One region of the Phycicoccus sp. Soil803 genome, then DNA from elsewhere that is predicted to be linked to it. Evidence: predicted binding sites of a transcription regulator. Region 1 holds the regulator's gene; the other holds the start of a gene.
What was found. Region 1 encodes HrcA, which represses chaperone genes, less so after heat shock. Its sites were predicted from a motif close to TTNGCACTCGNNNNNNNCGAGTGCNAA; they were not measured.

Region 1 (4,207 bases):
TGAGCGATCCCCGCGGCGGCTACTTCACCAGGCGACTACTTCACGAGCTCCGGCGTCATCGGGTAGCGGTACCACTCGCCGTTGTTGGCCTTGATCGCGGCGATGATCGAGAAGACCACCCAGGCGATCGCGGTGAGGATGAGGAACGGGATCCCGATCAGCACGAACGACAGCAGCCCGAAGACCCAGAACGCGATCGTGATGATGATCTGGAAGTTGAGGGCCTGCGCCGCGTGGAACCGGACGAACGGGCCCCGGTCCTTGAAGATCAGGAAGACGATCAAGGGGCCGAGGAACGGGATGCCCACCACCGCTGCCAGGAACGGCGCGAGGTGCACCAGGGTCGCCCAGGTCTTCTCGTCCTGCTGCGACATGGGCTGGGGCGCCACGCCGTAACCCGGCGGCGGCTGCTGGGGCTGCGGCGGGTGCGGCGGTGGCGGGATGTTGGACTGCGGCTGTTGGGGCTGGTCGCTCATGGCTCTCTCCGTGGTCTGCGTGGTGTCTGCCCCCAGTGAAACGCATCCGGCCCGCGGGGAGAACGGCTTTCGGGGTGCGCTCGGGGCGGGTTCAGGGGTGCGTCAGGGCCGACCCTGACCCTGTCGTCCTCCCAAGGCGTCGGTGACCGGCTCAGTGACCGGGCTCCGTCACGAAGTCGATCAGCTCCTCCACGCTGGCGAGCAGGGTCGGCTCGAGGTCGGCGTAGGAGCGGACCGTGCCGAGGATCTGCTTCCAGGCGCGGGCGATGTCCGCCTGGCTGTCGTGCGGCCAGCCGAGGTGGTCGCAGATGCCGTCCTTCCACGACTGGCCGCGCGGGATGACCGGCCACGCCGCGAGCCCGAGCCGCTCGGGGCGCACGCTCTGCCACACGTCGACGTACGGGTGGCCCAGCACCCGCACGTGCGCGGCATACCGGCCCTGGGCGGCGGCCTGCACGACGCGGTGCTCCTTGGTGCCGGGCAGCAGGTGGTCGACGAGCACGCCCATCCGGCGCCCCGGCCCGGGCTGGAACTCGGCGATCGCCCCCACGAGGTCGTCGACGCCGTCGAGCAGCTCGACGACCACGCCCTCGACCCGCAGGTCGGCACCCCAGACCTTCTCCACGAGCTCGGCGTCGTGGCGGCCCTCGACGAAGATCCGCGACCCGCTCGCCACCTTGGCGCGGGCGCCCTCGACGGTCCGTGACCCGGAGGCGGTGCGGGCGGCGGCCACCCGCGCCTCGGCCAGCTGGGCGCGAGCGGCAGCGGTCGGTGGGGTCAGGACGACCGGTGCGCCGTCGAGCAGGAAGCCCGGTCCCATCGGGAAGCCCTTGGTGCGGCCGCGCCGGTCCTCGAGGTGGACCACGCGCATGCCACCGGCCTTCTCGACGCGGACCACGGCGCCGCACCAGCCGGTCTCGACGTCCTCGACGACCAGCCCGGTCTCGGCCTCGACCTCGCGGGAGCGACCCCGCGGGGGGACCTTCCAGTCACCGGACAGGACATCGGAGCCATAGCGGTCGGACACCGAGGCAGGGTATGCCGCGGACGCGCCTGTGCGGCGCGGGCGCGCCGCCCGTGCTGGTCCCGGCCCGGGAACCACGTAGACTTGGCACTCGCTGAGCGTGAGTGCCAACCTGATCGGACGGAGGTGTCGAGTGAGCGAGGAACGTCGTCTCGCCGTGCTGCGCGCGATCGTGCAGGACTACGTCCAGACCTCCGAGCCGGTGGGGTCGAAGTCGCTGCTCGACCGCCACCAGCTGGGGGTCTCGGCCGCGACCGTGCGCAACGACATGGCCGCGCTGGAGGAGGAGGGGCTGATCGCCGCTCCGCACACCAGCGCCGGGCGGGTGCCCACCGATGCGGGCTACCGGTTGTTCGTCGACCGGCTCAGCTCCGTCAAGCCGATGACCGCAGCCGAGCGGGCCGCCATCGCCCAGTTCCTGGAGGGGGCGGTCGACCTCGACGACGTCGTCGACCGGACGGTGCGGCTGCTGGCCTCGCTGACCCGCCAGGTCGCCGTGATGCAGTACCCGTCGCTCACCCGGTCCACCGTGCGCCACATCGAGTTCGTGCCGATGGGCCCGAGCCGGTTGATGGTCGTGCTGATCGTCAACACCGGCCGGGTCGAGCAGCGCGTCATCGAGACCCCCCACGACCTGTCCGCCTCGGACGGCGAGGCCCTCCTGGGCCTGGTCCGCGCCAAGGTCAACGCGAGGGCCGCCGGTCAGCGGCTGGTGGAGGCCGCCGCGTCACTCGCGAGCCTGGCCGACGAGTTCGACCCCGCGGACCGCGACCTGGTCCGCTCCGTCGTGCAGTCGCTCGAGGACGCCCTCGTCGAGGAGCGCGAGGAGCGGGTGGTGCTGGCGGGCACCTCCAACCTCGCGCGGGTCGGCACCGACTTCCCGCTCAGCATCGGCCCGGTGCTCGAGGCGCTCGAGGAGCACGTCGTGCTGCTCAAGCTGCTCGGCACGGCCAGGGAGACCTCCGACGCCGTCTCGGTGCGTATCGGGCACGAGAACCCGTTCGCCGGGCTCCAGTCCACCTCCGTCGTCTCGACGGAGTACGGCTCGGGCTCGGAGCTCGTCGCGGGGTTGGGCGTGCTCGGACCCACCCGGATGGACTACCCCACGACGATGGCGTCGGTGCGGGCCGTGGCCACCTACGTCTCCCGGATCCTCGCGCAGTGACGCGCATCCACCTGCCCCACCGACTGTCTGGGCCACTCACACCAGAGCCATCGACACCGAACCATCGACACCAGAGCCACCGACACCAGAGCCACCGACCTCAGAGCCATTGACACCAAGGACATCTCGTTGAACGACTACTACCAGGACCTGGGCGTGTCCAGGGACGCCAGCCCCGAGGACATCAAGCGGGCCTACCGCAAGAAGGCGCGGACGCTGCACCCTGACGTCAACCCGAGCCCCGAGGCCGAGGAGCAGTTCAAGAAGGTCTCGCAGGCCTACGACGTGCTCTCCGACGCCGAGAAGCGCCGGTCCTACGACATGGGCTCCGACCCCTATGCGGGCGGGGCCGCCGGCTTCGGCCAGGGCTTCTCGTTCAGCGACATCATGGACGCCTTCTTCGGCGCCGGCGCCGGCCAGGCCCAGCGCGGGCCGCGGTCCCGTCAGCGCCGGGGCCAGGACGCCCTGATCCGGCTCGACATCGACCTCGCCGACGCGGTGTTCGGGGCCGAGAAGGAGCTCGCCATCGAGACCGCCGTGGTCTGCTCCACGTGCCACGGCGACGGTGCGCAGCCCGGGACCTCCCGGCGCACCTGCGACGTCTGTGGCGGTCGCGGCGAGATCCAGCAGGTCCAGCGCTCGTTCCTCGGCCAGGTCATGACGACCCGTCCCTGCGCGACCTGCCAGGGCTACGGCGAGGTGCTGGTCAGCCCCTGCTTCGAGTGCTCCGGCGACGGCCGGGTCCGCACCCGCCGCACGCTCACGATCAAGGTCCCCGCGGGCGTCGACACCGGCACCCGCATCCAGCTGGCTGGCGAGGGCGAGGTCGGCCAGGGCGGCGGCCCGGCCGGCGACCTCTACGTCGAGGTCGCGGTCCGCCCCCACCAGACCTTCCAGCGCCGCGGCGACGACCTGCACTGCACGGTCGAGCTCCCAATGACCGCCGCAGCACTGGGGACGACGGTCAAGCTCGACACCTTCGACGGCACCAACGAGCTCGAGATCAAGGCGGGCACCCAGCCGGGCGACGCGATGACCCTGCGCGGGCTTGGTGTCACCCACCTGCGGGGCACCGGCCGGGGCGACCTCATCATCCACGCCAACGTGCAGACCCCGACCCGGCTCGACGAGCAGCAGGAGGCCCTGCTGCGCGAGCTCGCGACCCTGCGTGGCGAGGAGCGTCCGGAGGGACGGCTGTCCCCGGCTCACCCCGGGCTGTTCGGCAAGCTCCGCGACGCGTTCAAGGCCAAGTAGCGGCCGACCGTCGTGACCCTGCCCCTGTTCCTCATCGACCCCGCCGTCGTCGCCGGCGCCGCCGCGGGCAGCCGGGTGGTGCTCGACGGCCCCGAGGGTCGGCACGCGGCCACCGTCCGCCGGATCGGCGTGGGGGAGCAGGTCATGCTCGCCGACGGAGCAGGACTGCGGCTCACCTGCGCGGTCGTCGCCGCCGGCAAGGCCGACCTCGAGCTCAGCGTGGTCGAGGTCGACCGCGAACCGGAGGCCCAGCCGCGCTTCGTCCTCGTGCAGGCCCTGGCCAAGGGC
Region 2 (4,207 bases), 820 kb from region 1:
GTCCCAGTCGGAGTCGGTGCGCTCGATCTCGGCCTTGATCTGGTTGACCCGGCCGGTGACGTCGTCGGAGTTGCCGCCGCCGTCGATGATCGTGGTGGTGTCCTTGGTGACGACGACGCGGCGGGCCTGGCCCAGCACCTCGAGGTCAGCCTGGTCGAGCTTGAGGCCGACCTCCTCGGAGATGACCTGGCCACCGGTGAGGGTCGCCATGTCCTGGAGCATCGCCTTGCGACGGTCGCCGAAGCCGGGAGCCTTGACCGCGACCACGTTGAACGTGCCGCGGATCTTGTTGACCACCAGGGTCGACAGCGCCTCGCCGTCGATGTCCTCGGCGATGATCAGCAGGGGCTTGCCGGTCTTGACGACCTTCTCCAGCACCGGCAGGACGTCGGCGATGGCCGAGATCTTGCCCTGGTTGATGAGGATGTAGGCGTCCTCGACCACGGCCTCCATGCGCTCTGCGTCGGAGACGAAGTAGGGCGAGATGTAGCCCTTGTCGAACTGCATGCCCTCGGTGAACTCGAGCTCGGTGGTCGCCGTCGACGACTCCTCGACGGTGATGACGCCGTCCTTGCCGACCTTGTCGAATGCCTCGGCGATGGTCGACCCGATCGTCTCGTCCTGGGCGGACAGTGCGGCGACCTGGGCGATCTCTTCCTTGCCCTCGATCTCGCGGGCGGTCTCGAGCAGCCGGGCGTTGACGGCCTGGACTGCTGCGTCGATGCCGCGCTTCAGGCTGGCCGGGGCGGCACCCGCGGCAACGTTGCGCAGGCCCTCCTTGACCATGGCCTGGGCGAGCACGGTCGCGGTGGTCGTGCCGTCACCCGCGACGTCGTTCGTCTTGGTGGCGACCTCCTTCGCGAGCTGGGCGCCGAGGTTCTCGTAGGGGTCCTCGAGCTCGATCTCCCGGGCGATGGTCACGCCGTCGTTGGTGATCGTGGGGGCGCCCCACTTCTTGTCGATGACGACGTTGCGGCCCTTCGGGCCGAGCGTCACCTTGACCGCGTTCGCGAGCGCGTCAACGCCGCGCTCCAGCGACTTGCGGGCGGAGTCGTTGAACTCCAGCGTCTTAGCCATGAAAGTCCTTCTCTAGTCTGTCGGGTTGAACGCGACGTGCCCTGTATGCCGCGTAGCCGGCATACAGGGCACGTCACTCACGAGGTGCGGATGCTCAGCCGACGATGGCGAGGATGTCGCGAGCGGAGAGGATGAGGTACTCCTCGCCGCCGTGCTTGATCTCGGTGCCGCCGTACTTGCTGTAGATCACGCGGTCGCCGACGGTGACGTCGAGCGGGACGCGGTTGCCGTTGTCGTCGATGCGGCCCGGGCCGATCGCGAGGACCTCGCCCTCCTGGGGCTTCTCCTTCGCGGTGTCCGGGATGACGAGGCCAGACGCGGTGGTCTGCTCGGCCTCGACGGACTTGACGACGATGCGGTCTTCGAGCGGCTTGATGGAAACCGACACGGTGAGGACCTCCCCTTCGGGAATGTCGAAGTTGGACAGTGGTGGTGGTGCAGGGTGCTGCCGATCCGGTCGCCGTCGCGGGGGTCGACCGGCTGGCTGCGTTAGCACTCGGCGAACCGGAGTGCCAATGCAAATCTAGGCTCGTGGTTAGCACTCGGTCAACTCGAGTGCCAGATCTGGTCAGGGAGTTCGCCGTGGGCGGACGGCGGAGGCCATATCCGGTGGCGCCGAGCACCCCCGAGCGGGCAGTGTCTGGCGCATGACCACCCCCACGAGCGACCCCGCGGTCCTGCTCCGCGCCTACGACGAGCAGCTGCGCGAGGAGCTCTCCTCCGCCCTCACCACACCCAGGCTCGGGCCGCTGGTGCTCGCCACCTACCTGGGGGGCCGGGGTTTCATCACCTACCAGAACCTGGACGTCGACGGTCGACCCGCTGACGAGGACTCGGTCCGGCAGCTCGTGGAGCAGGCGCTCGCCCACTACGAGGCGATGCCCGAGATCCAGCGGGTCGAGTGGAAGACCCGCGGCCACGACCACGCCCCCGGCCTGCACGAGGCGCTGGTCGCCCACGGCTTCGTCCCCGACGAGCCCGAGTCGGTGATGATCGGCGAGGCCCGCCTCCTGGCCGTCGACATCGACCTGCCCGACGGGATCGTGGTGCGCCGGGTCACCGACGAGGACGAGGTCCGCGCGATGCTCGCGATGCAGTCCGAGGTGTTCGGGGACGACCCCGAGGAGGCCGAGGAGCACGTCATCCAGCTCCTGCACCGGCTGCGCACCCGCGACGACATGGAGATGTGGGTGGCCGAGCACGACGGCGTCGTGGTCAGCGCCGGCCGGCTCGAACCGGTCGAGGACACCGACTTCGCCGGGATCTGGGGTGGTGCGACGCGACCGGAGTACCGCGGGAAGGGCATCTACCGCGCCCTCACGGCGGCACGGGCGCGGTCGGCCATCGGCTACGGCAAGCGCTACATCAACAGCGACTCGACCGAGTTCTCCCGACCGATCCTGGAGCGGTCCGGCTTCGTCAAGGTCTCGACGACCACCCCGTACGAGTGGCGACGCACCCGCTGAGAACTCGCCACAACCAAGAGGCCCTGTCGTGCGTCTGAGTGGATGAGGGTTCCATCGGAGTCCCAGACACGGCCGGGGGGTCACCAGTGAAGTTGACGCACGCAGTCACGCTCGATGCCGTCGGCACGCTGGAGGCCGGCGCCGCGCGACTCACCGGCACCTACTCGTGCTCCGGCAGCGGTGCGGTGACCGTGTCGATCTCCGGATCACTGACCCAGGGGTCCGACGTCGAGGGCATCTCCTCTCCGGTCGACGGCGTGTGCGACGGAGCCGCCCACCCGTGGAGCCTCGTCATGAGCGGGCCGAGCGCTTTCCAACCCGGTCCGGCCCAGGGCGAGGTGACGGTCAGCGCCTGCGCGGGTGCCCCCTGCACCCACGACACGGCGCGCGGCCAGGTCACCCTCTCCCCGGGGGCCTGACCGCGGTCGCGGGTCCCAGCCCCCGGTCGGGGTGCCGGGACCCGCGACCTCAGCGCGCGGCATACGCAACAATGCGCGACATGGACCTGGCCCTGCTGCGACGGCTGACCACCGGCGAAGGCTGGGGTCTGCTGCAGTCGCTGCCCCCGTACGAGGAGTCGGGCGCGCTGGCCCTGCAGCAACGGCTTCGCGGCGCCGGCTTCGACCCGGACCTCGTGGCGGCTGCGCTCAACCAGGCCAGGCTGCGCGCGCGGGCCGTCGAGAAGTTCGGCGAGTTCGCCCGCGGCATGGTGCTGACGTCCGACGGGCTGGAGCAGGCGACTCGCCTCGGCGTCGCCGCGCAGCACGCCCAGCGCTACCGGGCTGCCGGCATCCACACCGTTCACGACCTCGGCTGCGGCATCGGCGCCGACGCGATGGCGATGGCCGGGCTCGACCTGCGGGTCCGCGCGATCGACGCCGACGAGCTCACGGCCGGCATCGCGGCGGTCAACCTGCGGCACTGGCCCGACTCGACCGCGCAGCAGGGCGTCGTCGAGGAGTTCACCGCCCCGGCCGGCGAGGGTGGTCGCGGGGTCGGTGCCTGGCTCGACCCGGCGCGCCGCACCCCGGGCGTCGCCGACGTCACGGGTCGGACCCGGCGGATCTTCAACCTGGCCGAGATCTCCCCGAGCTGGACCACCGTGCAGGAGGTCGCCCGGGCCCTCCCCGCGACGGGGGCCAAGCTCAGCCCCGCCTTCCCGCACGCCGCCCTGCCCGCTGGGTCCGAGGCGCAGTGGACCTCGTGGGAGGGCGACGTCGTCGAGTGCGCCGTCTGGTGGGGCCCCCTGGTCCGGACCGCGGGCCGCAGCGCGGCGCTGCTGCGCGCCACCGGTCCCGCGGTGGTGGTCACCGAGGCCGACATGGACGGCGATGCCCCACCGCTGGTGAACCTCGCCGACCTCGGCGGCTGGCTCTACGAACCCGACAAAGCAGTGCTCCGGGCCGGCCTCGTCGGCGCCCTGACCGCCGCGACCGACGGGGCCGAGCTCGATGCCGGGGTCGGTTACGTCGGGTCGAGCCGGTCCGTCGACGTCCCCTTCGCCAGGCGGTATGCCGTGGTCGAGGCGATGCCCTTCAACGTCAAGGCACTGCGTGGCTGGCTGCGCGACCACGGGATCGACCGGCTGACCATCAAGAAGCGCGGGGTCAGCGTCGACGCCGACCTGCTCCGGCGCCAGCTCCGGCTGCCGGCAAAGGGGCATC

Region 2: the regulator HrcA is predicted to act here: its motif matches at 1,613-1,639, upstream of groES (co-chaperone GroES).

The regions. Positions count from the first base shown of each region.
Region 1 is NZ_LMST01000001.1:1,838,342-1,842,548, forward strand. Features, by position in the region: gene hemW (radical SAM family heme chaperone HemW) at 1-3, shown strand, start outside; gene ASG95_RS08415 (DUF4870 domain-containing protein) at 36-476, opposite strand; gene ASG95_RS08420 (DUF3097 domain-containing protein) at 628-1,503, opposite strand; gene hrcA (heat-inducible transcriptional repressor HrcA) at 1,634-2,665, shown strand; gene dnaJ (molecular chaperone DnaJ) at 2,795-3,919, shown strand; gene ASG95_RS08435 (16S rRNA (uracil(1498)-N(3))-methyltransferase) at 3,932-4,207, shown strand, end outside.
Region 2 is NZ_LMST01000001.1:1,021,792-1,025,998, reverse strand. Features, by position in the region: gene groL (chaperonin GroEL) at 1-1,077, opposite strand, end outside; gene groES (co-chaperone GroES) at 1,172-1,465, opposite strand; gene ASG95_RS04775 (GNAT family N-acetyltransferase) at 1,725-2,543, shown strand; gene ASG95_RS04770 (DUF6299 family protein) at 2,630-2,962, shown strand; gene ASG95_RS04765 (hypothetical protein) at 3,043-4,207, shown strand, end outside.